Regions from separate parts of the Desulfatibacillum aliphaticivorans DSM 15576 genome, predicted to be linked through region 2. Evidence: predicted binding sites of a transcription regulator. Region 2 holds the regulator's gene; each other region holds the start of a gene.
The links. The regulator sigma-54, encoded in region 2, starts transcription at its own class of promoters, with help from an activator protein. The targets are predictions, from matches to a motif close to TNTGGCACANTTTCTGCTNT.
Positions count from the first base shown of each region.

Region 1 (7,835 bases), on a different contig from region 2:
TAGCGAACTCCCGCGGCCAAAACCACAAACAGGCAAAAGAAAAAAAATCCCGTGATAAAAAAGACCCAGGCCAGCGTCTGGGGAGGGGAATCCACGGCCTTGGCCGTAATTTGATCCATGACATGCCGGGTCAGGTCCTCCGGCGGGTCCGCTTGTTTAAGGTCTTTAATCCATTGCTTTACTGTTTCGTCCTTCGGTTTCATGATCAGCCTTTGTCCAACAAGGTTTCCGGTAAAATGGAACGCAAGCGGTCCAGCCCTCGGGCCGCCCGCATTTTTGCAGCGCTGTTGGAGATGCGTAAAATGTCCGCAATCTCATCATAGGTCAGGCCTTGAGAATAGCGTAGGAGCAAGGCCTCGCGCTGTCCCGTATTTAATTTCAGCAAAGCGGCCTGCACCTGGTCAGCCCTTTCCTTTGCCAAAAAGGCCTCCTCGGGACTGGCTTCTTTCGCCCCTTCCTTTTCCTGGTCCTGCAAAACCCGGCGTCTCCTGGAAACAGCCTTGAGGCGGCTTCGTATCAGGTTGATTCCGATGGTGTATAACCAGGGGAAAAAACGCTTTTCAGCGTCAAAGGATCCAAGATTGCGAAAAGCCCGCACAAATATTTCCTGAACAAGGTCTTCGGCGTCGGAGCGGCTGCCGGTCATGCGCCAGGCCAGGTTGAACAGCGCCCCTTTGTGCGCGTCCACCAAGAGGGCGAAGCGATCGGTTGCGCCCGCTTTGACATCCAAAACGGCCTGTCTTTCCTCTTCCTGGTCCATGGTTCCCCCGTCACGGTCCGGCTGTACGCAGGGGAGCCCAAGCCTTTACCTGATTTACTCCCCTTAAGGAAAAAAAGTCACAAATAATATTAGGATATTAACTTATTCTTTACACATTTTGGCTCAATATGCCATATAAAGTCAAATCAGGTTTCACTTTTCCCCAAATTTTCAATTCAATTCACGCAGGTTTACAATGACGCACCTTCAAGAGGAAGCAATTTCCGTATCCGTGATTATGCCCGCCTATGAAGAGGAACAAGCCATCGGCAAAATCGTGGAAAGAGTCCGAAAAGTCATGGAGCAACTGGGCCTGTCCCACGAGATTATTGTGGTGAACGACGGGTCCAAGGACCAAACGGCCCAGATGGCCCTTGCGGCCGGCGCCCGGGTTTGCACCCATCCCTATAACATGGGCAACGGCGCGGCCGTCAAAACGGGCATTCGTCACGCCAAGGGAGACTCCATTGTTCTCATGGACGCGGACGGTCAGCACCCGCCGGAGGAAATCCCCCGGCTGTTGGAAAAGCTGGGGCCTTACGACCTGGTGGTGGGGGCGCGGTCCACGGGCACTCAGGCCAGCATGCACCGCAGTTTCGCCAACGCCGTGTACAACCAACTGGCGTCTTACGTCAGCGACCGGAAAATCGAAGACCTGACCTCGGGCTTCCGGGCCGTCAAAACGCCCATCGCCAAAGAGTTCGTCAACCTGCTGCCCAATACCTTTTCGTACCCCACCACCCTGACCCTGGCGGTCATCCGGACCGGTTACAGCCTGGTGTATGTGCCTTTTGCGGCCCCGGCGAGGGAAGGAAAAAGCAAGATAAAAATTTTCAGGGACGGAGCCCGGTTTTTCCTGATCATCCTGAAAATCGCCACCCTGTTCGCCCCCTTGAAAATCTTTTTGCCCGCCAGCCTGCTCATGTTCTTGACGGGCCTGGGTTACGGGCTTTTTAAAATTTTTGTGCTGCACACAAGATACGGCCCCACCTCGGCCATGCTCATGACCATCGCCGTGGTGGTTTTTTTGATGGGCCTCATATCCGAACAGGTGACCCAACTGCGCTTCGACCACATGGGCCGGGTGATTTCCAGCGAAAAGGCAGATGATGGAGACTAGCCCGGAAACGGTCTCCGGCGCAAAACCGGGAAAGGCCCCCAAGTGGTGCGGCAGGGCCTTGCTCTTGCTTGTGCTCTCTTTTGTGGGATGGGTTATTTTCCGGCACGCCAGGGAGCTTGGCGCCTATACGCTCAATATCTCGCCCGCCTATCTTGCACTGAGCATATTGTGCTGCGCTGCAGGGTATTTGGCCAACCTGGCGGTTTGGATCAGGCTGGCCGCGGCCTTCGACATCCGAGAGGATTTCGTGACCACCGGCAGGGCCTGGCTGCTCTCCCGCATGGGCAGGCACGTCCCCGGCAAAGTGACGATTTTGCTGGTCCGGTTCAATCAGTATAAAAACCACCCCAACAACGCCATTACAGCGGCCACCATTACCGAGCACCTGTCCAGCACGGCCGCCTCGGGACTCATCGTAACCCTGGCCGTGACCTGGGGGTCTGTGGACGTTCCTGTGAGCCTCCAGTGGATTTCCGGTCTGGGCGCCCTGGCCATGCTGGTCAGTCTGACGCCCTGGGTCATGCCCTTTATGCTGCGCCTGGTTTTTCGCCTGGCAAAAAAGGCTCCGCCGGAAAAATATCCGCCCTACAGCATGGTTCTGCGGCTGGTCGGGGCATACGGAGTTCCCGCCTTGCTGACCGGCGCCTCTTTCTTTTTTCTGATAAGGGCGCTATATAGCGTGGAATGGCAGCATTTTTTGGTGGTTGCAGGCGTCTACTACGGCGCCATGCTTATTGGGATGGCGGCGCTGTTCGCGCCCGCCGGCATAGGCGTCCGGGAGGGGATTATCTTTCTGATTTTGCCGGTCATCATCCCGCAGCCGGTGGTGATCGCCGCAGCCATCGGCATGCGCTTGATCGACACCTGCACGGAAGCCGCCCTGGGAGGGGGATTCTGGCTTGTTTCACAATTACTTGAAAAAAGGCATCCGCATTAGCCCATCGCGCCAATTCCAGATAAGATCCAAACATAAAGGAAAGGAGTGAACCTCCTGGAAATGAATCAAGAAAATGCACTATCCAAATCCTTTGATCTAAATATAAAATGGTGGCCGCAAAGCCCGAATTCAGGACGTTACGCGTTCGCCTTTATCTCTCTGTTTTTTATATTGATCATTATTTATTCCAATTCCTTTCATGGGGTGTTTGTTTTTGACGATAATCCTAGAATCGTTAATAATGAATATATTCGTATGGAACGGTTGGACTTTGAATCCCTGACTGATCCGTTCAGGGATGAAGGCACAGGGGAATTCAGGTTATGGAGGCCTTTGGCCTTTTTGTCCTTCGCCTTGAACTATTATACAGGCGGCTTGGATGTGACAGGATTTCATGTCTTCAATCTGGGCGTCCATTACCTGGCTGCCTGCTTTTTGTTTTTGTTTATCCACGCCATGCTCAACCTCCCCATGCTGCGGGACAAATACGGGGACCTCTCCCACCCTCTCGCCTTGTTGACCGCTGTGTTCTGGGCGATTCATCCCATCCAGGTCACCTCCGTCACCTACATTGTGCAACGCATGACCTCCATGGCCGGCATGTTTTACATTGCGGCCATGTATTTCTACCTTAAAGGACGATTTTCCAGCGGGAAAGTAAAATGGGGATGGTTTGTCGGGTGCGGGATTTCCGGCCTTTGCGCCGTGGCCTCCAAAGAAAACGCGGTATTGCTGGCGCCCTCTTTGGCCTTGTTGGAACTGATCCTGATTCAAGGGGCAACCAAAGAACACATCATCAAGTTTGCAAGATGGACTTTCTGGATTTGCGCCTTGGGAGCACTAACGGCTTTCCTGCTGAACAATCCTTTCAAGATACTGCTGGATTACTCATTCCGTCCGTTCACCATGTGGGAAAGGCTGATAACCCAACCAAGGGTCATGATGCTGTATTTCGGATTGCTGCTGTATCCAACCTCAAGTAAGATGACCTTTTTGTACGACGTCCCTCACTCCACATCGCTACTGGATCCTATTTCCACACTCTGGAGTTTACTGATAATCGCGGGATTTTTTTTTTCAGCATGTGCATTCATTAAAAAAATGCCTCTGGTCAGTTTTTGCATCCTCTTCTTTTTGTTCAACCACGTGATCGAAAGCACCTTTCTCCCTATAGAAATAGTTTTCGAACATAGGAATTACATTCCTTCCATATTTTTATTTCTCCCACTATTTGTTTTTCTTTTCGCCATGCTAAAAATAGTCACGGATAGGAAAGAGATTCTGTTCCTCGCAATGGCCTTGGTTACCGCAGTTTTGATCTCAAACGGGCATACAGCGCGTATGCGCAACAGAGTTTTTGATAATAATATAGCGTTCTGGGAGGACAATGTTCAAAAATCTCCCGGGCTCAGCGTCCCTGCGATGAATCTGGCAAAATGGTTATGGAAAGACGGCAAGGCAGAGTCTGCAATGCAACTAAACACCCGTGCCCTGCATTTGGACCGTTATGACAACAACAATATTCGAGGAAGGATTCTTTATAATATTGGAATAATAGAATTGTTTCATCAAAAAGATCCTTTGGTCGCCAAAGCCTTTTTTTCAGCTGCTTACGCCCTTCGACCTGACTCACCTCTAATACACCAGCAAATAGCATTTTCATGGTTGTGGATAGGTGAAGAGACTCAGGCCATGAAATGGGTAGAAATGGGCCTTTGCTTAGCACCTCGCGATCATGAACTCCTTTGTCTTAAGGCGAAAATCCAATTTAAGTCTGGGCAATTTCAAGCTGCCTTGTCAAATGCAACCAGTGCAGCCATGCTAGCCCCTGACCAGATTTATCCCTACCTCATCATGGCGGAGTGCATGAAGAAGCAGGGGAGAACCTTCCTGGCCGTCAATATTTACAAATGCGCCCACAGGTGCATGCCAAACCATGTGGACCCCATCTTGGCGTTGATCGAATTGGGGAACAAAATGGATGACTTTGTTCTTGCAGAGTTTGGCGTTACTGTTCTTCTGGAATTGCAAAAGAACCTTAAGTTCTCGGAAACATTCCGGGAGATTGAAGCGCAGTCGGCAGTGCGGATTTATCATCCTGACTTCGCAACCATTATGAACGTCACAAGGGCAGTAATCGAAAGAAAAACCTAAAAGAAATAGTATGGCAAAAATGGCCATGGGCGGTGAGTACGCCCATGGCCCTAAGTTTTGCTCATAACAAATTATACGCTTCCCGGACGGGGAACAGAGGCTGATGCGGTGTATCCGTCGACCGGACCAGTGTTGCCGGTTGCAGTCACAACAATCGGACCTGCTCCATTGGCATCCCCACCAGAATATGAAAGATCAAAATCACCTGCATCTGTCCCCAGAGTGGTGCTGTCATACGTCACTTCACCAACTGTGGATCCCCCTAAAATTGCTTCGCCGAAGTGCTGGTTGATTCTGGAAATCCCTTCAGCCACTGCGCCTTCCGCGGCACCCTTTGCAGCATCCTCTTGCAAATCAAAGTACTTGGGCACGGCCACGGCGGCCAGGATGCCCAGGATGACCAGAACCGCGATGATTTCGATGAGGGTGAAGCCCTCTTGGCCTCTGACTTTTTTCTTCCATTTGTTCAACATGGCCCTACTCCTTTCCTGTTTAGTGTTTCAGTTTTTGGAACATGCGTTATATTTAAGAGCCTGTGCTTCGGTTTTACCGTCCTATAAAGCAAATACTGCGCCATTTTTCCCTAAATAATAGTTAATTTACAATTAACGCACACTATTAGAAAAATTTACAAATAGTTATATGCAAAAATTTCATTATTAAACTCTCGTCAAAAACCCTTTAAAAAGCCGTATCTCCATTTTTTGTAGGGTTATCCACCAAAAAATGAAGGACTATTGGCGCGTGTGGCGGCGAATTTGGGAAACATCAATTCCGTACTTCTTCACCCGATGCCAAAGACTCCTCTCCTTGATTCCCAACAAACGGGCGGCCTGAGCCTGCACTCCGTCCGATCGCTTTAAGGCCTCCACCAAAATCCCTTTTTCCAACTCCTGCAGCCGATAATCCAAGTCCAGGGATTCCTCCTCCCCGGAAATAAACACCCCGACAGGCGTCGGGATCGCCATGCTGCCGGAAAGGGCCGGAGGCAGATGTTCAGGCTCCACGATTTTTTGGCTGTACAGCAGGGCGCTTTCAACAACGTTTCTTAACTCCCTCACGTTGCCGTGCCATGGATGGGCGCATAAAATGTGCATGGCCTGGGGAGACACCGAGGCCTCTTTATCGGAATGCGATAAAAAGGCCTCCACCAAAAAAGGAATGTCCTCCGGCCGCTCCCGTAAGGGCGGCAATTGGATGGGAAAGACATTCAAACGAAAAAACAGGTCCTCCCGAAATTCATTATTATCGACCATTTCCTGAATATTTCTATTGGTGGCGGCGACAACCCGTACATCCACGGGGACGGGGCGCATCCCCCCAAGCCTGTCCACTTCCTTTTCCTCCAGGACCCTTAAAATTTTCGCCTGGGTTTCCAGGGGCATGTCCCCGATTTCGTCCAGAAAAACCGTGCCGCCGTTGGCTTGTTCAAACTTCCCGGGCTTGCGGGCCTCCGCTCCTGTAAAAGCGCCTTTCTCATACCCGAACAATTCGCTTTCCAGCAGGGTTTCAGGGATGGCGGCGCAGTTGATTTTCACGAAACGCCTTCCATTACGCTGGCTGTGCCTGTGAATGCTGTCGGCGACCAGTTCCTTGCCGGTTCCGCTTTCCCCTGTTATCAAAACAGTGGAGTCGGTCGGGGCCACCCGTTTTATCTGGGAAAGAACCTGGCGCATGGCTTTGCTTTGGGCCACGATTTCAGGGAATAGCTTCCTGGCCTCCACGCGATTCAAAACCTCGCTTACCTGCCTGAAAACCGTTGTATACCGGGCCATTTCGTCCTTTCCCAAGGCTTCGCCATCTTTTGAGCTTTTTGGAAGACCAACCCCCAGGCTTTCAGCCTCGACGACAAATTGCTCCACAGGACCCAAAATCACTCTGATCATAATCAGGCCGCAAACAAAAGTTCCAGCCCATAAGAGAACTCCCCACAATAGGAGGGGGGGAACAGGGTCTACTCCTGTCAATAGATAGGCGTGCGTAGTTCTGTAGGCCACAATAAATGACAGGAGAGAAATTCCTGAAAAAATTAGAGGAATAATTATATATAACTTAATATGGTATAGGGACTTTTTCATTTTTCCCGGAAAAAGTTAAATATAAAATGCCTACAAAAATCTTGAAAGAAAAACCGCGTCCTATCTTTTCACCATCTTTGTCATATCCCACATAGGCAAAAAAATGGCTAAGGCAAAAAAACCGACAACCGCTGCTAATGCTATTGTCAAAATTGGTACAATGGCTTCTGACAGGGCCTTTACAGCGTACTCCACCTCATCGTCGTAGTGGTCGGAAATCACTTGAAGCATCTCCTCCAGGTTTCCTGACTCTTCGCCAATGGCCACCATATTAATGACCATGGGGGTGAAGAACTCTGCCTCCCTTAGCGGCTCCGAGATGCCCCGCCCCTGTTCCAACCTTTGACGGATGCCGTCAAACTGCCGGGACATGGCTGCACTCCCAATGGTTCCGGACAAGATAGTGAACGAATCCAATACGGTCACCCCGCTGGACTGCAATATAGCGAAGATGCTCGCAAACCGCGACATGGCCGCTTTTGTGAACAAGTCTCCGAAGATAGGCAGTTGGAGTACAATTTTATTAAAAGTATATTTCCCTTGCTCGGTCCTTAAGTAGAAATACAAGGCTACCGCCAGCAAGGCAAAAGCGCCGATTAAAAAAGGCCAATACGTGGCTAAAAAAGTGTATATGTTTATACAAATTTTTGTGGGCAAGGGTAATTCGATATTCGCCCTACTGAACATTTTGGCAAAAACAGGCACCACCTTGATTTCCAAAAGAAAGAAGGCCCCCGTTAGAACAATGGTTACCAGCGCCGGATAAATCATGGCGCCCCGGATGTC
Region 1 covers NZ_AUCT01000027.1:34,637-42,471, reverse strand. Annotated here, with positions in the region: gene G491_RS0121045 (hypothetical protein) at 1-203, opposite strand, end outside; gene G491_RS0121040 (RNA polymerase sigma factor) at 206-760, opposite strand; gene G491_RS0121035 (glycosyltransferase family 2 protein) at 957-1,880, shown strand; gene G491_RS0121030 (lysylphosphatidylglycerol synthase transmembrane domain-containing protein) at 1,867-2,817, shown strand; gene G491_RS0121025 (hypothetical protein) at 2,878-4,971, shown strand; gene G491_RS36575 (type IV pilin protein) at 5,043-5,444, opposite strand; gene G491_RS0121015 (sigma-54 interaction domain-containing protein) at 5,706-6,761, opposite strand; gene G491_RS0121010 (type II secretion system F family protein) at 7,110-7,835, opposite strand, start outside.
Region 1: G491_RS36575 (type IV pilin protein) is a predicted target of sigma-54. The motif match lies at 5,530-5,549, and genes of this name have one in related genera.

Region 2 (8,990 bases):
TGCAGTCTAGCATCATCTACTTGATGGCGGGCTTCTTGATCGCTTTGATAATCGGCCCCATGGTGGGGCGCCTCTACATGAAGGATGACGGGGGGCAGACCACTGTGGAGAAAACCGAAATATCAGAGGACGGCGGCATGGTGCTGACCAAACTCCACCACGAGGCGGTCAGGGACGGAAAACTGGAATGGATGCTGGATGCGGCCTCCGCTGAATTGACGGAACTAGGGAAAAGCGGCCGCTTCTACAATCTCGGCATCATGTTATACGGCGCAGACAAGTCCGAAACCAAGGTGACGGCCAAATACGGCGAGGTCAACTTTTTCACCCATGACTTCATGCTCAAGCACGCTGTGGAGGCGACGAACAAGCCGTACTCCCTGACCAGCGACAAATTGGAATACTCCAATGAAAAACAGTCGCTTTATTCGCCGGGACGGGTGCGAATCAAAGGCCCGTCAGTTTATTTGACGGCGGATTCCATGCAATATGACCTTAAAAACAAACAGGCGGAATTTCGTGGAAACGTAGTCGCTATCCTTGGAGGCTCCTGATATGTCGAACATCAATCACAAACGCTTGTTGCCAAGCATTATTAAGATTTTTCTGCTTACCGTTTTTGCCTGTGTCTGCTCCCTGGGGCCTTTGTGGGCCGACAATAGCGCCCAAACTCCGGATCAGGCGGCTTTGGCCGGGTTCGACCTGTCCAAAGGGCCGATCAAAATAAAGGCGCAGAAACTGGTGACCAATCAGGAAGAGAATAAGGCCTGGTTTTCCATGGATGTGGTCGCGACGCAAGGCAAGACCACCATCAAAGCCAATGAGTTGACAATTTGGTACGTGGGGGAAAAGGAGCAAAACGATGTCCAAAGCGGCCTTCCCGCCTCCCAATCCTTGAAAAAAATCCAGGCCCTGGGGAACGTGGAGATTGTCAACGAGGCTTTCACCTCCCATTCGGACGAGGCTCTGTATTTGCAGAAGACGGGCGATTTGGTGCTGACCGGCGGTCCCGCCAAAGTGGTTTCGGGAAAAAACACGGTAAGCGGCGAAATCATCACCCGAAGCAAGGACGGCCTGTTGACCTTTGAAGGCGGGGTGCAGGCGGAGTTTTTTCCGGAAAAATCCGAGGAAAACAAGGATAAACCGGCCAAGGAAGGCGAATAGCGCATGGCGACCTTGCTTTTGGAAGACCTGGTGAAGGTCTACAATAACAAGATGACCGTGGATCATGTGACCATGGAGGTGGCCAGCGGCGCCGTGACCGGGCTGCTGGGCCCCAACGGCGCCGGCAAGACCACCACCTTTTATATGGCTGTGGGCATGATTCAGGCTGACGGAGGCAAGGTTCTTCTGGACGGGCGGGATCTGACGGACGATCCCATGTACGTGCGGGCCCGAAAGGGCCTGGGCTACCTTCCCCAGGAAAGCTCGGTGTTCGGCAAGTTGAGCGTGCGGGACAACATCATGGCCATCCTGGAGGTGGGCAGGTTATCCCGGTCCGGCCGGGAGAAAAAGGCCGCCGGGCTCATGGACGAGCTGGGAATCAGCCGTCTTGCGGACCGGAAGGCCTATCTTTTGTCCGGCGGTGAAAGAAGGCGGCTGGAAATCGCCCGGGCCTTGGCCACAGAGCCTTTGTTCATGCTTTTGGATGAGCCTTTCGCCGGCATAGACCCCTTGGCCGTCATTGACATATCGAATATCATTAAGCATTTGACGGAGCGTGGGATCGGGGTTTTAATTTCGGATCACAGCGTCAGAGAGACTTTAAAAGTTTGCGATACTGCTTATATTTTAAATCATGGCGCCGTGATTGAATCGGGTTCGCCGGAAAAAATCGCCTCCAGCGAGGTGGCCAAGCGTTTTTATCTTGGCGAGGGATTCACTCTGTGATAGTCTTTTGGCATAGAACATGCACGGGATGAAGCTCGTCACATCCCCCGAGAAAAAAAAATTAGCATAATAATCAGGCAGTCAGGATAATAATGGCACTGGAACTACGACAGCAACTGCGTCTGGCCCAACAACTCATCATGACGCCCCAGTTGCAGATGGCGATCAAGCTGCTGCAATTGTCCCATTTGGAGTTATTGGACGTTATCCAGCAGGAGATGGAGCAGAACGCCGCCATTGAAGAGGGGGACGAGTCCGGGGGGGCTGACGAAGATATGGGGGACAACAGAAGAGACGACCCCATGGATTTGGCCGCCAAAGAGGCGGCTCCGCCCGAAGAAAAGGAAGTGGTCATAGAAGAACGCACGCCGGATGACGTGGATTGGTCCAACTACATGGACGAATACAGCGCTCCCGGGCCTGCGGTGTTTGAAAGCGAAGAAAGGGAGGCGCCCAAATACGAGAGCTTCATAGCGCGTAAGGAATCCTTGTCCGAGCATCTTTTGTGGCAGCTCATGTTGAAGTTTTCCGATTCCAAAGACCAGGAAGTCGGAGAGATGATTATCGGCAACCTGAACAAAGACGGATACCTGGACGCCACGGTTGAGGAAATCGCCCTGGCCATGGGAGAAGAGCCCGAACTGGTGGAAAAGGTCCTGGAGCAAATGCATACCCTGGATCCGGTGGGCGTGTGCGCACGCAATCTGAGCGAATGCCTCATGATCCAGATTCGCCACCTTCAGATCAAAGATCCGGTGCTGGAGCAGATTGTCTGCAATTACCTCAATCACCTGCAAAATAAAAACTACAAGGCCATTGCTTCGGCCTTGCGCATCTCCATGGACGACGTGCTTGCCGCCGTCCGCCTTATCATGGGTCTGGAGCCCAAGCCGGGCCGCCAGTTTTCCGACGAAGAGCCGCATTACATTGTACCCGATATTTTCGTATATAAGGTCGGGGACAATTTTGAAATCGTCCTGAACGACGACGGCCTGCCCAAGCTGCATGTGAGCAACTTTTACAAGCAGGCTCTGCAAAAAGAAGCCAATCTGCCCGAAGAGACGAAAAATTACGTCCAGGGCAAGCTGCGGTCCGCGGCCTGGCTTATCCGAAGCATCCACCAAAGGCAGCGCACCATCTATAAGGTCATGGAAAGCATCGTGAAATTCCAAAGGCCGTTTTTGGAAAAGGGCATCGCCCACCTAAAGCCCATGGTGCTGCGGGACGTGGCCGAGGACATCGAGATGCATGAGTCCACCATCAGCCGGGTCACCACCAATAAGTACGCCCACACGCCCCAGGGGATTTTCGAACTGAAATACTTTTTCAACAGCTCCATCAATAGGGTGAACGGCGGCGCCATTGCTTCGGCCAGCGTGAAAGAGCGGATTTTGCAGATCATCAAGGGCGAAAATCCGAAAAAGCCGTATTCCGACGACAAGATAGCCTCCATGCTGGAGGATAACAATATTCAGATCGCCCGCCGTACAGTAGCCAAATACCGCGAGATGCTGGGGATTCTTCCTTCCAGCAAGCGCAAGAAACTGGCCTGACGGCGAATTTGTTAACCTAGTTGTCCCTTTGAAAAGGAGTCTAAAGAAATCTAATTCAACCATTTAACAGGCATCGGCCAAATGCCCCAAATCCTTGCTTAAAAGGGTTTACTTTGAAGCCGGTCAGGAACAAGGCCGGCTGGTACAACAAGCGGGCTAAGCCCGCGCAACCGAAATAAGGGAGGTTGTTCCTATGCACACATCGGTTACTTTTAAAAACCTGGATCCCTCCGACGCTTTGAGAGATTATGCTAGCGAAAAATTGGACAGGTTTGACAAGTACCTGGACAATCCGGCCGAGGCAAACGTGGTATTGACTGTGGAGAAGCATCGCCACATTGCGGAAATCAATGTGGCGGGCGACCGGCTCACGATAAATGGAAAGGAAGAGACCGGCGACATGTATACCTCCATAGACAAGGTATTGGATAAGCTGGAAAAACAAATTAAAAAGGGAAAGCAAAAAGTCCGAAAGCGCCGGGACGCGTCCCGGGGCAAGGCCCGCCTGAGAGAGGAGGGCGCCATTAGCGCTTTGGAATCGGACGACGAACCTCTAGAGACAACCATCCGTGTGGAAACCATCGATTACAAACCCATGGATGTGGAAGAAGCCGTACTGCAAATGGAGTTGGTGGACAATCAGTTTATGGTGTTCACTAACGCAAAAACAGGCCAGGTAAACGTGCTTTACCGGAGAAGAGGAAACAACCTGGGCCTCATCGAGCCCATGATGTAGAATAGGTTGCGAAGCGATTTAATTTATGAAAATTCTTGATAACATCACTCCCGAGTGCATGCTGTGCGATCTGCAGGCCCGGGATAAGAAGGGGATTATAGAGGAACTGGCAGCCCCGGTGGCCCAAGCCGCCGGGGTCAAGGTTGAGGATATGGTCCGGGTGCTGCTGGATAGAGAGCGCCTGGGAAGCACCGGCGTGGGGAACGGAATCGGCATTCCCCACGGTAAAATGAGGGAGTTGAGCAAACTCCATCTGGGTTTCGGCATCAGCCGGCAGGGGGTGGATTTTGAATCCATCGACGGAAAACCCACCAATATTTTCTTCCTTTTGGCGGTCCCGACGGACTCCGCCGGGCTGCATCTCACCATGCTGGCTCAGATTTCACGGCTTTTACGTAACGAAGAGTTCCGCAAACGCTTGATGGGTTGCGACTCCCCCCAGGAGGTCGCTCAAGCCATCGGAGAAGTGGATCAGGAGTTCTAATCGTGGAACGCCTTAAAATCGTCATCATCACGGGTCTGTCCGGGTCCGGTAAAAGCACGGCCCTGGCGGCCCTTGAGGATGCGGGATTCTTTTGCGTCGACAACCTGCCCGTGGCCTTGCTGCCCAAGTTTCTGGAATTGCAGAACCAAACCGTGTCCGAGGTGACGCGATTCGCCTTTGTTATGGATCTGCGGGAAAAAGGCTTTGTCTCCCGTTTTGAAAACGTTTTCAAGGATCTGGAAGACCAGGGCTACGCCTTTGAAATCATTTTTCTGGAATCGGACGAAGACACCTTGATTCGGCGATACTCGGAAACCCGGCGCCAGCATCCCCTGTCCAAGGACAAAGGGCTCCTTGAGGGCATTCGCCTGGAAAAGCAGGTTTTGGAGCCGTTGCGCAGCATCGCTCACCGGGTGGTGGACTCGTCCAATTTGAACGTCCACCAGCTTAAAGCCATGATTCAAGAGATGGGCGCCCAAAAAAACGAAAGAAAGTCGATCCAGATCAGCGTGCTTTCGTTCGGGTTCAAATACGGCATTCCGCGGGGCGCCGACCTCGTCATGGACGTCAGGTTTTTGCCCAATCCTTATTTTGTGCCGGAATTAAAGAATTTGACCGGACTGCAAGCCCCTGTGCAGGAGTTTGTGCTGGAAAAGCCCGTGACCCAGGAGTTCCTGAAAAAGTTTATCGACCTGCTGGATTTTTTGGCGCCCCGGTACCAAAAAGAGGGGAAAGCCTACCTGACCGTGGCCGTTGGATGCACGGGCGGAAAGCATCGGTCGGTGTCCGTGGCCGGCATAGTTTATGAGCATTTAAAGGGTCTTTTCTCGAATGTATCCCTTTCGCACCGGGATATTGAACGGTAAAGTCCTTGCTTTTTAGTCCGATACGTGAAAATGTTCTGGCCCGTCCGGGCCTGTTTATTTTTTAGGCCCCGCCGGAATTGGGTCTTGCAAAGCCTTTGCTTGGCGCCGTATAGTTACCTTTTTCCGGCTTAAACCTTAATCAAACCGCGAGCAATCGCGGGGCATCCTGCGTCCTTTAAGACGCAAACCGGAGCGGCCCGACGCCGCCCCGGCGCCGAAAAACACTTAGGAAACCTTAGTAATCATGATCGGTATTGTTGTTGTAACCCACTCCCAACTTGGCGACGCCCTGCTCTCCGCCGGAGAGTTCGTCCTAGGGGCGCCCATCGAGTCCGCCCAGGCGGTTTCCATCAATTTGAAGGAATCCGCAACCAAGCTGCGGGATGATATCGCCAAGGCCATCAAAAACGTCAATCAAAACGAGGGAGTCCTCATCCTGACGGACATGTTCGGGGGAACTCCTTCCAACCTGAGTTATTCCTTCCTGGAGGAAGGACGTGTGGAAGTCATGTCCGGAGTCAATCTTCCCGTTCTCCTGAGGGCCGTCAAGACCCGGCAAAAAGAGGGCAAACACATCAGGGAGCTGGCCCAGGAAGTTGAGGCGTACGGCAAGAAGAGCATTTGCCTGGCGAGCGGTATATTAAAGGGCAACAAAACCGGCTAATATGAATTGTTCCATAACCCTGGAGGCGATGGACCCGGCGGATTTAGATGAAATATGCCGGGTTGACGGGGACTGTTTCCTGTTCCCCTGGCCCCGCCCCTATTTTGAGAGTGAGTTGAAGCTCCCCGACGCCCGATGCGTGGCGGCCAAGCTCCAGGGTGACCATGCGGACGGCGATATTATTGCGTATTGCTGCATCCGCATTTTGATGGATGAAATGCATCTGATGCGCATTGCGGTGGCTCCGGAGTTCCGGGGCAGGGGAGTTGGCTTGTGGATTCTGGAGGCCGTCTGCGCCATGGCTTCGGCCCTGGGCGCGGAAACCGCCCTCCTGGAGGTGAGAGAATCCAACGCCGCCGCCGCGGCTTTATATGAAAAGGCGGGATTCGCCTGCTGCGGCAAACGGCCTAACTATTATCCGGAAACCAGGGAGGCTGCCCTGGTGATGCAAAAAAAAATCCCAAGGAGGCATTATGACCACGAAAATTGCAATCAACGGCTTTGGGCGGATAGGACGTCTTCTTTTTCGGGCTGCATTGGCCCATCCTTCCCTGGAAGTGGCGGCGATCAATGACTTGATGGATACCAAAACCCTGGCCCACCTGTTGAAATACGACTCCACCCACGGCAAACTGGACTGCGAAGTGAAAGCCGGAGACGCCAGCATTGAAGTGGACGGAAAAGTCATTCCCGTATCCACAGTCAAGGATCCGGCGCTTCTGCCTTGGGAACACTACGGCGTGGACATCGCCTGCGAGTGCACCGGTCTGTTCCGGGACCGTGAAAATGCAGCCAAACACCTGAAAGCCGGCGCCAAGAAAGTCATCATTTCCGCTCCGGCCAAAGAACCCGACGTGACCATCGTCCTGGGCGTGAACCAGAACGAATACGACCCGGCCAAGCACGATATTATCTCCAATGCTTCCTGCACCACCAACTGCCTGGCCCCCGTGGCCAAGGTGCTCATGGAGAATTTCGGCATCAAAAAGGGCCTTATGACCACCACCCACGCCTACACCTCGGACCAGAGGCTGCTGGACGCTCCTCATAAGGATCTCCGCAGGGCCCGCTCCGCGGCCCTGTCCATGATCCCCACCACGACGGGCGCCGCCAAGGCCGTGGCTCTGGTCATCCCCGAACTGGAAGGCAAGCTGAACGGCTTCGCCATTCGCGTCCCCACCCCGGACGTCTCCATTGTGGACCTGGTGGTGAACGTGGAAAAAGCCCCGGGCTCCGTGGAAGCAGTCAACGAAGTCATGAAAAAGGCCGCCGAAGGCGAACTCAAGGGCATCCTGGATTATTCCGACGACCTGCCCCTGGTCTCCACGGACCTCGTCACCTGCCCGGCTTCCTCTACGTTCGACTCCGGCCTGACCTACGTCATCGACGACATGGTAAAGGTGTGCTCCTGGTACGATAACGAATGGGGATACGCCAACCGCGTAGCCGATCTTGCTGAAATGGTAGGTAAATCCTTGCCGGAGGCATGCTAATGGACGCCAGAACGCCGCTTATCGCCGGAAACTGGAAAATGTTCAAGACTCCCCAGGAGGCCGCCCGCGACGCGGCCGCCCTGGCTGAACTGGTCAAGGGCGTAGAAGGCGTGGACGTGATGATCGCCCCCACCTTCGCCTGTCTGGTTCCCGTAGCGCAAGCCCTGGAGGGAAGCGCCGTCGCCCTGGGCGCCCAGAATATGCACTGGGAGACCGAAGGCGCCTATACGGGCGAACTCTCCGGCCCTATGCTCAAGGCTGCGGGGTGCTCCCACGTGATCATCGGCCACTCGGAACGGCGCCAGTATTTCGGCGAGACCGACGAAACCGTGAATAAGAAGATCAAGGCCGCTCTGGAGGCGGGTTTGAAGGCTGTTTTGTGCATCGGCGAGACGGAAGAGGAAAGAGATCAGGAAAAAACGCTGAATGTGCTTGACAAACAGCTCAAAGACGGTCTAAAAGACATTTTTCCCGGCTCGGGGGAGGACGCCTTGGTGGTCGCCTATGAGCCTGTCTGGGCCATCGGCACCGGCAAAACCGCAACCGATGATCAAGCCCAGGAAGCCCATGCATTTATCCGCAAGGTTTTGGCTGAATTGTTAGGAAAAGATCTTGCCAAATCCACACGCATATTGTATGGGGGGAGCGTCAAACCGGCCAACATCGCCCAGTTGATGAGCAAGCCGGATATTGACGGAGGACTGGTCGGCGGCGCCAGCTTGGATCCTGAGACTTTCTCGCAAATAGTCAAGTTCCAATAAAACGGCCGCAAAACCAAAGGAAGGCCGCCAATCCGTATAAATGGCGGAAAAGGAAATCATGACGATACTCGTTACCGTGATCCACATTGTTGTTTGTATTGCGCTCATCCTGATTGTTCTTCTGCAAACAGGCAAAGGAGCCGACATGGGCGCCGCCTTTGGCGGAGGAAGCAGCCAGACCGTGTTCGGCAGTTCAGGCCCCGCAGGCTTCCTGAGCAAAGGCACCACGGTGGCTGCGGTTTTGTTCATGTGCACTTCCTTGTTCCTGGCGATTCCGTCCGACAGCGCCATGGAAAGAAGAGCGGTTGCGCCCGAGCCCATCACCCAGGAGGAGATGGATCAGGCAATGCCCACAGACGTTGTTGTGGATGACTTGAAGGCTGAAGCAGATGCTGCAGCCCAGGCGGCGGAAGAAGCCGCTCCCGCGTCGGAAGCTGCAGCGGCAACCGCTGAGGAGGCGCCGGCCGCGCCTGCAGCGGAAGCAACACCGGCTCCTGCAGCCGAATAAAAGACATACTTGCCGAAGTGGTGGAATTGGTAGAC
Region 2 covers NZ_AUCT01000001.1:20,928-29,917, reverse strand. Annotated here, with positions in the region: gene G491_RS0100160 (KdsC family phosphatase) at 1-10, shown strand, start outside; gene lptC (LPS export ABC transporter periplasmic protein LptC) at 36-554, shown strand; gene G491_RS0100150 (LptA/OstA family protein) at 556-1,164, shown strand; gene lptB (LPS export ABC transporter ATP-binding protein) at 1,168-1,890, shown strand; gene rpoN (RNA polymerase factor sigma-54) at 1,983-3,443, shown strand; gene hpf (ribosome hibernation-promoting factor, HPF/YfiA family) at 3,637-4,179, shown strand; gene G491_RS0100130 (PTS sugar transporter subunit IIA) at 4,205-4,663, shown strand; gene rapZ (RNase adapter RapZ) at 4,666-5,529, shown strand; gene G491_RS0100120 (PTS sugar transporter subunit IIA) at 5,774-6,193, shown strand; gene rimI (ribosomal protein S18-alanine N-acetyltransferase) at 6,195-6,767, shown strand; gene gap (type I glyceraldehyde-3-phosphate dehydrogenase) at 6,667-7,686, shown strand; gene tpiA (triose-phosphate isomerase) at 7,686-8,447, shown strand; gene secG (preprotein translocase subunit SecG) at 8,506-8,955, shown strand; tRNA gene G491_RS0100095 (tRNA-Leu) at 8,967-8,990, shown strand, end outside.

Region 3 (7,835 bases), on a different contig from region 2:
AGGCCGTTCACGCCGCCGTAAACTTCGGCTGCGAAAAGGCCGGTGGCCAAAGCGCCCCACAGGCCGCCCACGCCATGGATGCCCACAACGTCCAGGGCGTCGTCATAACCCAGCTTGCCCTTCATAACAACAGCGCCGTAGCACAAAACTCCCGCAACGCCTCCAATTATGATAGAGGCGACCGGGCCGACAAATCCGGCTGCCGGGGTAATGGCGACCAGACCGGCCACGGCTCCGGAAGCCGCGCCCAACGTCGTGGGTTTGCCCTGGTAAATCCATTCTGCGATGATCCACAGCACAGCGCCGGTTCCGGCTGCAACCTGGGTCACGAACAGGGCCATGGAAGCGGTTCCGTCGGCCGCCAGAGCGCTGCCTGCATTGAATCCGAACCAACCGAACCACAGCACGCCGGCTCCGAAAATGGTCAGGGGCAGATTGTGGGGATGCATCTGATCGGTGCCGTACCCCTTGCGTTTGCCAAGGAACAGGGCGCAAACCAGAGCTGCGGCGCCCGAATTGATGTGAATGACCGTGCCGCCGGCGAAATCCAAAGCGCCCATGGCGCCCAGCCATCCGCCATCGCCCCACACCCAGTGGCAAACCGGGAAGTAGACCAAGGTGGTCCACAGGATCGTAAAAGCCAAAAACGCGGAAAACTTCATGCGTTCGGCGAAAGCCCCGGTGATGAGCGCGGGGGTGATTACGGCGAACATAAGTTGAAAAGCGCAAAACAAAATGTGCGGAATGGTGTCGGAGTAGGGACCAATGTCCGCGCCCACGCCGCTGAGCCCCAGGTATTTTGCGCCGCCTAAAAGTCCGCCCCCCAGGTCCGGGCCGAAGGCCATTGTGTAGCCGTAGAGAACCCACATGATGGAAACCACGCCCATTATGATAAAGCTGTGCATGATAGTTCCAAGTACGTTCTTGGACCTGACCAGGCCTCCGTAAAATATCGCCAGTCCTGGCGTCATAAAAAGAACCATGGCGGATGCGCATAACATCCATGCAATGTCGCCGGAATTCATTTAAGTCTCTCCTTATATTTATTAATGGATTGGATTCAATGGACTGGATTCGTCCCCAGTCTCGCCCAGGCCTGCGGGCTTAACGCCCTTGTTATTCCGCTCCCCGTGCAGCGTTTCCAAAACGGTTTGCTTAATGGCATCCACGCTTTCCGGAGAATCAACTTTTTGTCCATCAAAGTCGCGCACGTAAAAAACGTCCACCACCTGATCCGCCTTGGTTGCAATCTTTGCGACCCAGATATCCAAACCGCAGCGGTACAGTGCATCCGTAATCTTGTACAAGAGCCCCAACTGGTCGTAGGCGATCACCTCTACAATGGTGAAAAACCCGGAGCTGTCGTTGTCCACGGAAACCCGTTCCCGGCGCAAAGCGCTGGCGCTGTTGTCATCGCTTTTTGCTACGGGTTTGTCCTCCAGGGCCTTGCTCAAATCCATTTCACCGGAAAGCACTTTGCCCAGATCCCTCTCCACCCGTTGCCAGGTGCGTTTTTCAAACAAGGAATCCAGAGGCGGCGAGACCTGGAAAATATCCATGGCCGTATGGTTGCGCCATGTGAAGATCTGCGCGTCAAAAATATTCAAATTATTAAGGGTCAATACGCCGGCGATCTTGGAAAACAAGCCGGGGCGGTCCTTGGCGCACACCGTGACGGTGCGCAGATTGGCGTCCCGGGAGGGAGCGGCTTCTATGACTGCGTCCGCACCCTGCAATCTTTCGTAAAGCCGGATGTGATCCACTATCTCCTTGGGCTGGGTGTACTGCAAATACCTTGGGGACATGAGCGTAAACAGGTTGTACCATTCCCGCTTCATGCTTTCCGGCGCGGCGGCCAGCACTTGCTTCCTCTTGTCCTTGACCATCCGGGTGGCTTCTTCCGTGGCCAGTTCCCCGTTGGTCAGAATGTGGTGCGTCTTGATGAACAAACTTTGAAGAAGCACGGAGGTCCAGTCGTTCCACGCCTTGGGGCCTGTGGCCTGGGAGTCCGCAACCGTAAGCAGAAAGAGCATTTTCAGGCGGTCGGGGTCCTTGACCTTCCTGGCGCAGGCAAGGGAGGTGTTTTCGTCGTGCAGGTCGCGGCGGGTGGCTGTCTTGGCCAGCAGCAGATGCTCCCTGATCAAGAATTCCACGTCCTGGATCATGGCCTCGCCGTAGCCCATGCGGCTTAAAATCTGACGGGCGGTTCTGGCGCCCCTGCCGGAATGGCCGCCATCCGGGCTGCCCTTGCCAACGTCGTGCAGCAAAACGGCCCAGTGCAGGGTCTTTTTGTTGGGGACTTCCTGATACAGCGCGTTGTACAGGTCATGGTTCCTGCGATCCTCCACCCGGGAGGCGAAGGACTTGACGATCTGCAGAGCCTTGATGGAGTGCTTGTCCACCGGAAACACGTGGTAATGCGTGTACTGAATCCGATCCATGATGGCGCCCATCTCGGGAATGAAGGCCGTGATAAACCGCGTGGCGAACATCTCCTCCATGGGATTAAAATCAGGCGCGGGCGTGGAAAGGACCTTTTCAAAGGCCTTCACAACCCGGGGATCGCTCCGGAAGGAGTCGTCCACCACCTGGGCGAAGTCCCGCACAAGGCGGTTGGCGTCCAGGCTCAAAGGAAGGCTTTCCCGGGCGCTTTCCGCAAAAATTTCCATAAGCAGCGCAGGATCCTTGGCCAGGGCGCTGGGGTCCTCAAAAACCATGGCGCCTTTTTCCACGATAATGCCGGGAGTCTTGGTGGGTCGAACGGCCTTGAAAGGTCTGCCCGGCCTGCTCCTGGGCAAAGCCGAAAGCATGAACATCTTGTGGCGCTGCTTGACCTGCTCCATGGCCCGGTGCAGGGTCTTCAAAAACTGCTCGATTCCCTGAAGATCCTGGTCGCCGCCGAATCCCAGCGCCTGAGCCACCAGCGGCTGATACTCAAAGAAAAGCTGGTCGCACTTGCGCTTGGCGATGTGGTGCAGATGGTTCCTCACCTTCCAGATAAAATCCAGGGCCTGGGTCAGGGTGGCGTATTCGTCGTGGGACAGAAGGCCCAGGTATTCCAGGTCCCGGGGGTCCCGAACGCCGTGGGCGATCCTGCCGATCCACAACATGGCGTGATAGTCCCGCAAGCCCCCCCGCCCTTCCTTCAGGTTGGGCTCCAGAAGATAGCTGGAATCTCCATAGCGGTCGTGGCGGTCCTGTTTGGTGGAGGCCAGCCACTTTAAAAAGGCGGTCCGGGTCTTGCCTTTCAACACCTTGTCGTGGACCATCTCCATCATCCGGGTGTACAAAGGCGACATGCCGCAGATGAAGCGGGCGTCCAGCAGGGGCGTCAGGACGTCAAAATCCTTGGAGGACAGGCTGATGCATTCCTTCAGGGTGCGGGTGGCGTGCCCCACATCCATGCCCAGGTCCCACAGAGGATAAATGGCTTCCTGGACCAGCTCCGTGGCCTGGTCCGGCATTTTCTTTTCAAATAAAAATAAGATGTCTACGTCGGAGCCGATGCACTGCTCCCGGCGGCCGTACCCTCCCAGCGCAATGAGGGCGTAGGGATTTTTATCCACCCGCATGCGGGGGCCTACAGAGCTGTTTTCAAAGGTGGCCCGAAAATAATCGTCAATTGCGACAGCCCTGGCATGGAGATTGTCCAACTCCCGGGGCTCGTCCAGGGTTAGGAGTTTTTCCAGGCTTTTGGTCAGATTCGTAATGGCGTCAGGGTTATTCATACGTCCTTTTGGGGGCCGGTGTTTTGATTCGTTTATTTTAGCTTACGTTTCAACTGACCTGCATATAGAGCAAAGGACGTGCCACAATGGATAAATGAGTATTTTTTTATTTATATCTAAATAGTTACATCTTCTAAACCAAAAGCAATTATATCACATGATAGTACATTTTTGTATTTTCACTCCTATAAAAAATACATTTTTGTGCTGCTGCTCGGGAAATATTCCCATTTTTAGACCCAGCGGGCCATAAAAAAGGGGAGCCGGACCTGTCAAAGCCGGACTCCCCCTCCAAAGCGAATTTTTATCAAAAGCTAATCTTCAAATTTGTAACAAGGCCGTGCATTGTCAAAAGGCGTTTCCTGCAGATAGTCTGCAATGGCCTTGTCGTAAGAGGCCGTATGACGGAAAGCCTTGCGGGCCAAACGGTAGCGGGTGCGCATGGTTGTGGAGCCGCTGTTGGCCTTGAGTTCGTCCAGAATCATGGGGTAGTCGTCCGGGTCCACCACGGAGGACACCCGGAGAAAATTCTTGGCGGACGCCCGGATCATGCAGGGGCCGCCGATGTCGATCTGGCCCCGGGCCATTTCCGGGGTGACCTTGGGCTGGGCGATGGTTTCCCGGAAGGGATAGAGGTTGACCACCACCATGTCGATGGGCACGCCGTTGGTGCGCTTCAGGTCGGACTGGTGGGAGTCGTTATAGGTCTCGGTCAAAAGGCCCAGATAAATCTTGAAATCCAGGGTTTTAACCAGGCCGCCCTGGGTTTCGGGCTGGCCGGTATAGTCGGAAACGGCTTCCAGGCAGCCTTTGGCTTTGTCGCCCAGGATTTCTGCAATTTTATTATAAGTTCCTCCGGTGGAGAAAATCTTCACCCCCGGACAGGCCTCCAGCAGGCCGGGAACAAAGGTTTCCAGGCCCGTCTTGTCGGAGACGCTCATGAGCACATGCTTGATTTGTACGGGGTCGTCGGCCCGGTCCACTACATTTACTGCCATATCATCCTCCCATAAAGGTTATTTTCATTAGTTATATGAGAACAATACCGGCTTTTTCGCATCCCGTCAATCTGCTTTGTTCGTTTAGCCTTGACCCTGCGCGCCGGACTGTGACATCTATGAATTCATAATAACCTGCACCCAAGGGAGATGGTATGCAATTCATAGACTTAAAAGCGCAACAAGCAAGAATCCGGGAGGACATAGAGGCCCGGTTGAAAGTTATTTTGGATCACGGCCGCTACGTGATGGGGCCTGAAATCGACGAAATTGAAGAAAGTCTGGCTAATTTCTCCGGCGCCAAATACGGGCTGGGGTGCGCCTCGGGAACGGACGCTCTCCTCTTGGCCCTGCTGGCCAAAGGAATCGGCCCCGGAGACGCCATTTTGACCACGCCTTTCACCTTCATCGCCACAGCGGAAGTGGTCAGCCTGTTGAACGCCGTGCCGGTCTTTGTGGATATCGATCCCAAGACCTTCAACATGGATCCCGCAGCCCTGGAAAAAACCATCCTGGCCATGGAGTCCGGCGCCGGAGACCTCCCCCTGCCCAAGACGGACAATCTCCCCAAGCCCAAGGGGATTATCGCCGTGGACCTGTTCGGGCAGGTTGCGGATTATGCACGCATCGAGGCAATCGCCGAAAAGCACGGGTTGTTTGTAGTCGAAGATGCAGCCCAATCCTTTGGCGGTCTGCAAAACGGGAAAAGAGCCTGCTCCTTCGGCGACGTCGCCTGCACCTCCTTTTTTCCGGCCAAGCCCCTGGGATGCTACGGCGACGGCGGCATGTGCTTCACGGACGATGAGGAACTGGACAAGATTATGCGCTCCCTGCGCATGCACGGCCAGGGCGACGACCGGTACGACAACGTGCGCATTGGAATCAACGGCCGCATTGACTCGTTCCAGGCGGCCGTGCTCATCAGCAAATTCTCTATCTTCCCCGAAGAGCTGGACCTGCGCCAAAAGGCCGCCGAACGGTATAACAGCCTGCTGGCCGGGTCGGACAAGGTCGTCACTCCCTTTGTTGAGGAGGGGAATCAAAGCGCGTGGGCCCAATACACCCTCAAGGCTGCAAAACCCGAGTGGAGGGACCAGCTTTTGAAGCATCTTCAGGAGCAAGGCGTTCCCACGGCCGTGTACTATCCCAAGCCCTTGCACCGGCAGGACGCCTTTGCGGATTTAGGATACGCCAAGGGGGACTTTCCCGTGAGCGACGATTGCGCCGCCAGGGTCTTCTCCCTGCCCATGCACCCCTATATCAGCGAGGAGGATCAGGAAGCCGTCGCCAAGGCCATTTTGTCTTTTGGGGTAAAATAGTATTGACCTAATGATAATCGTTCCTATATTCATATACCAACAGGTCGCGTAAACAGGAGATTTCCATGAAATGCCCCGTGTGTAAATGTCAGCGGTTTTATGTGAAGGATGCTGAGGACGAATTCGAAGTGTATTGCTTTGATTGCTCCACCGGAGAGCCGGTTTTTGACGAAGAGGTATCCGGCCGGTGCGATCTGGAGGAAGATACGGACGTTTTTTGCGATCGGTGCAGTTGGCACGGAGCCTTGGACAATTTAAAATAGGAGGATTTGCATGGATAAGTACGAATGCCCCTGCGGCTACGTCTACGACCCTGAACTGGGAGACCCGGAACGGCATGTTCCACCCGAAACCGCTTTTGAAGACCTTCCCGACGATTGGGTCTGCCCCCTTTGCGGCGCAGAAAAGCAATACTTCGAAAAAGTGGAATAATCCGGCCCCAATTTGTCAGTCCAGGCCCGGCCATGTTGCGTTTTGCAATCAGGCCGGGCTTTTTTTTCCGAAATATAGATCTTTTTTTGAGGGATGGGCATAGGTTTGCAGACAGTCTTGGGACTCTTTAGACTATGGAGGCCCAACATCATGTGCTGGCGCACCCCGGCAGGATACTACTCTGCCGGGGCTACCCATTTACTCCTGAGAAAAGCCGCAGGCGCGGCCCCTATCCGTCATCCTCGTGGAGCCAAGGAGGCGAAATGATTGTCGGCGCCTTGGCAATCATCATGATGTAATGACGGAAACGGGGACCCAGCGTCCTTTTTTAAATGATGGATGAATTGTAATTACCGCTTTCAGGATGGATCATAAAACTTATTGGAATGGTTTTAGTTTGGCGTTAAACAATCAACCTATTGAAATCGTAGTAAAGGCCTACGGACTCCAGTTATCCCGCTTAAGGACGGACCTGCCTTTGGACGGCAGCCCGGAACGCTCCCTGGAGAGGATCGCGGTTGAGGATGAACAGGGCGGCCTTTTTCTCCTGGAGGCCCTCAAGCCTGAAACGGTGGACAGAAAGGTATCCATAGCCGCAGCCCTGGAGGCTCTCTCCTTGGCGGGCCTGAAGGATCTTGCGCCGTATTTGCCGCATAAGGACGGCGGGCATATCCTTTCTCAGGAAGAAGGCCATTTTCAGCTAAGCCTTTATATCAAGGGAACTCCCCTGCCCCGGCCGGAGTATCTGGATCAAGCCTGGCGGGGCCGGGCCATGGCCGGTTTTCTGGTTAAGCTGAGACGGACCTGGAATAAGGCCGGATTGACGCCGGAAGCCTCGGATGATTTTTCCCTGCAGGATTTTGTGCCGGACCTTGTACGGAAGATTTCGGCCCGCGATCCTCAGTTATTGAAGCGCATATCCCCAGCCCTGTCCCTGGCCGAAGACTTTCTGCCGGTATTGAAGGACTTGCCCCTGGGATTCTGCCACGGAGATTTTCATCCTGTGAACGTCATCTGGGGAGAGGAGTCCATCCGAGCGGTCATTGACTGGGAATTCTGCGGCATGCGGCCGGAGATGTACGACGTCGCGTTGATGATCGGATGCGCGGGAATAGAGCATCCTCCGGCTGTTTCCTGGAATTACGTGGGCGCTTTTTTGATCGAGCTATGGAAATCCGGGATATTTCAAAAGGAAAGCTGGGAGAATTTGTTTCCCTTGATGCTTCTGATCCGCTTTGCCTGGCTGTCGGAATGGCTCCGAGGCCAAGAGGACGCCATGATCTCCCTGGAAATCGACTACCTGAATTTTCTCGCCGGCCATGTGCAGGAAATCACCGCCCTCTTCGCCAGCATCCATT
Region 3 covers NZ_KE386982.1:316,361-324,195, reverse strand. Annotated here, with positions in the region: gene G491_RS0127590 (ammonium transporter) at 1-1,025, opposite strand, end outside; gene glnD ([protein-PII] uridylyltransferase) at 1,047-3,728, opposite strand; gene G491_RS0127580 (phosphoribosylaminoimidazolecarboxamide formyltransferase) at 4,043-4,726, opposite strand; gene G491_RS0127575 (DegT/DnrJ/EryC1/StrS family aminotransferase) at 4,882-6,045, shown strand; gene G491_RS0127570 (hypothetical protein) at 6,111-6,308, shown strand; gene G491_RS0127565 (rubredoxin) at 6,319-6,477, shown strand; gene G491_RS0127560 (phosphotransferase) at 6,875-7,835, shown strand, end outside.
Region 3: glnD ([protein-PII] uridylyltransferase) is a predicted target of sigma-54. The motif match lies at 3,795-3,814, and genes of this name have one in related genera.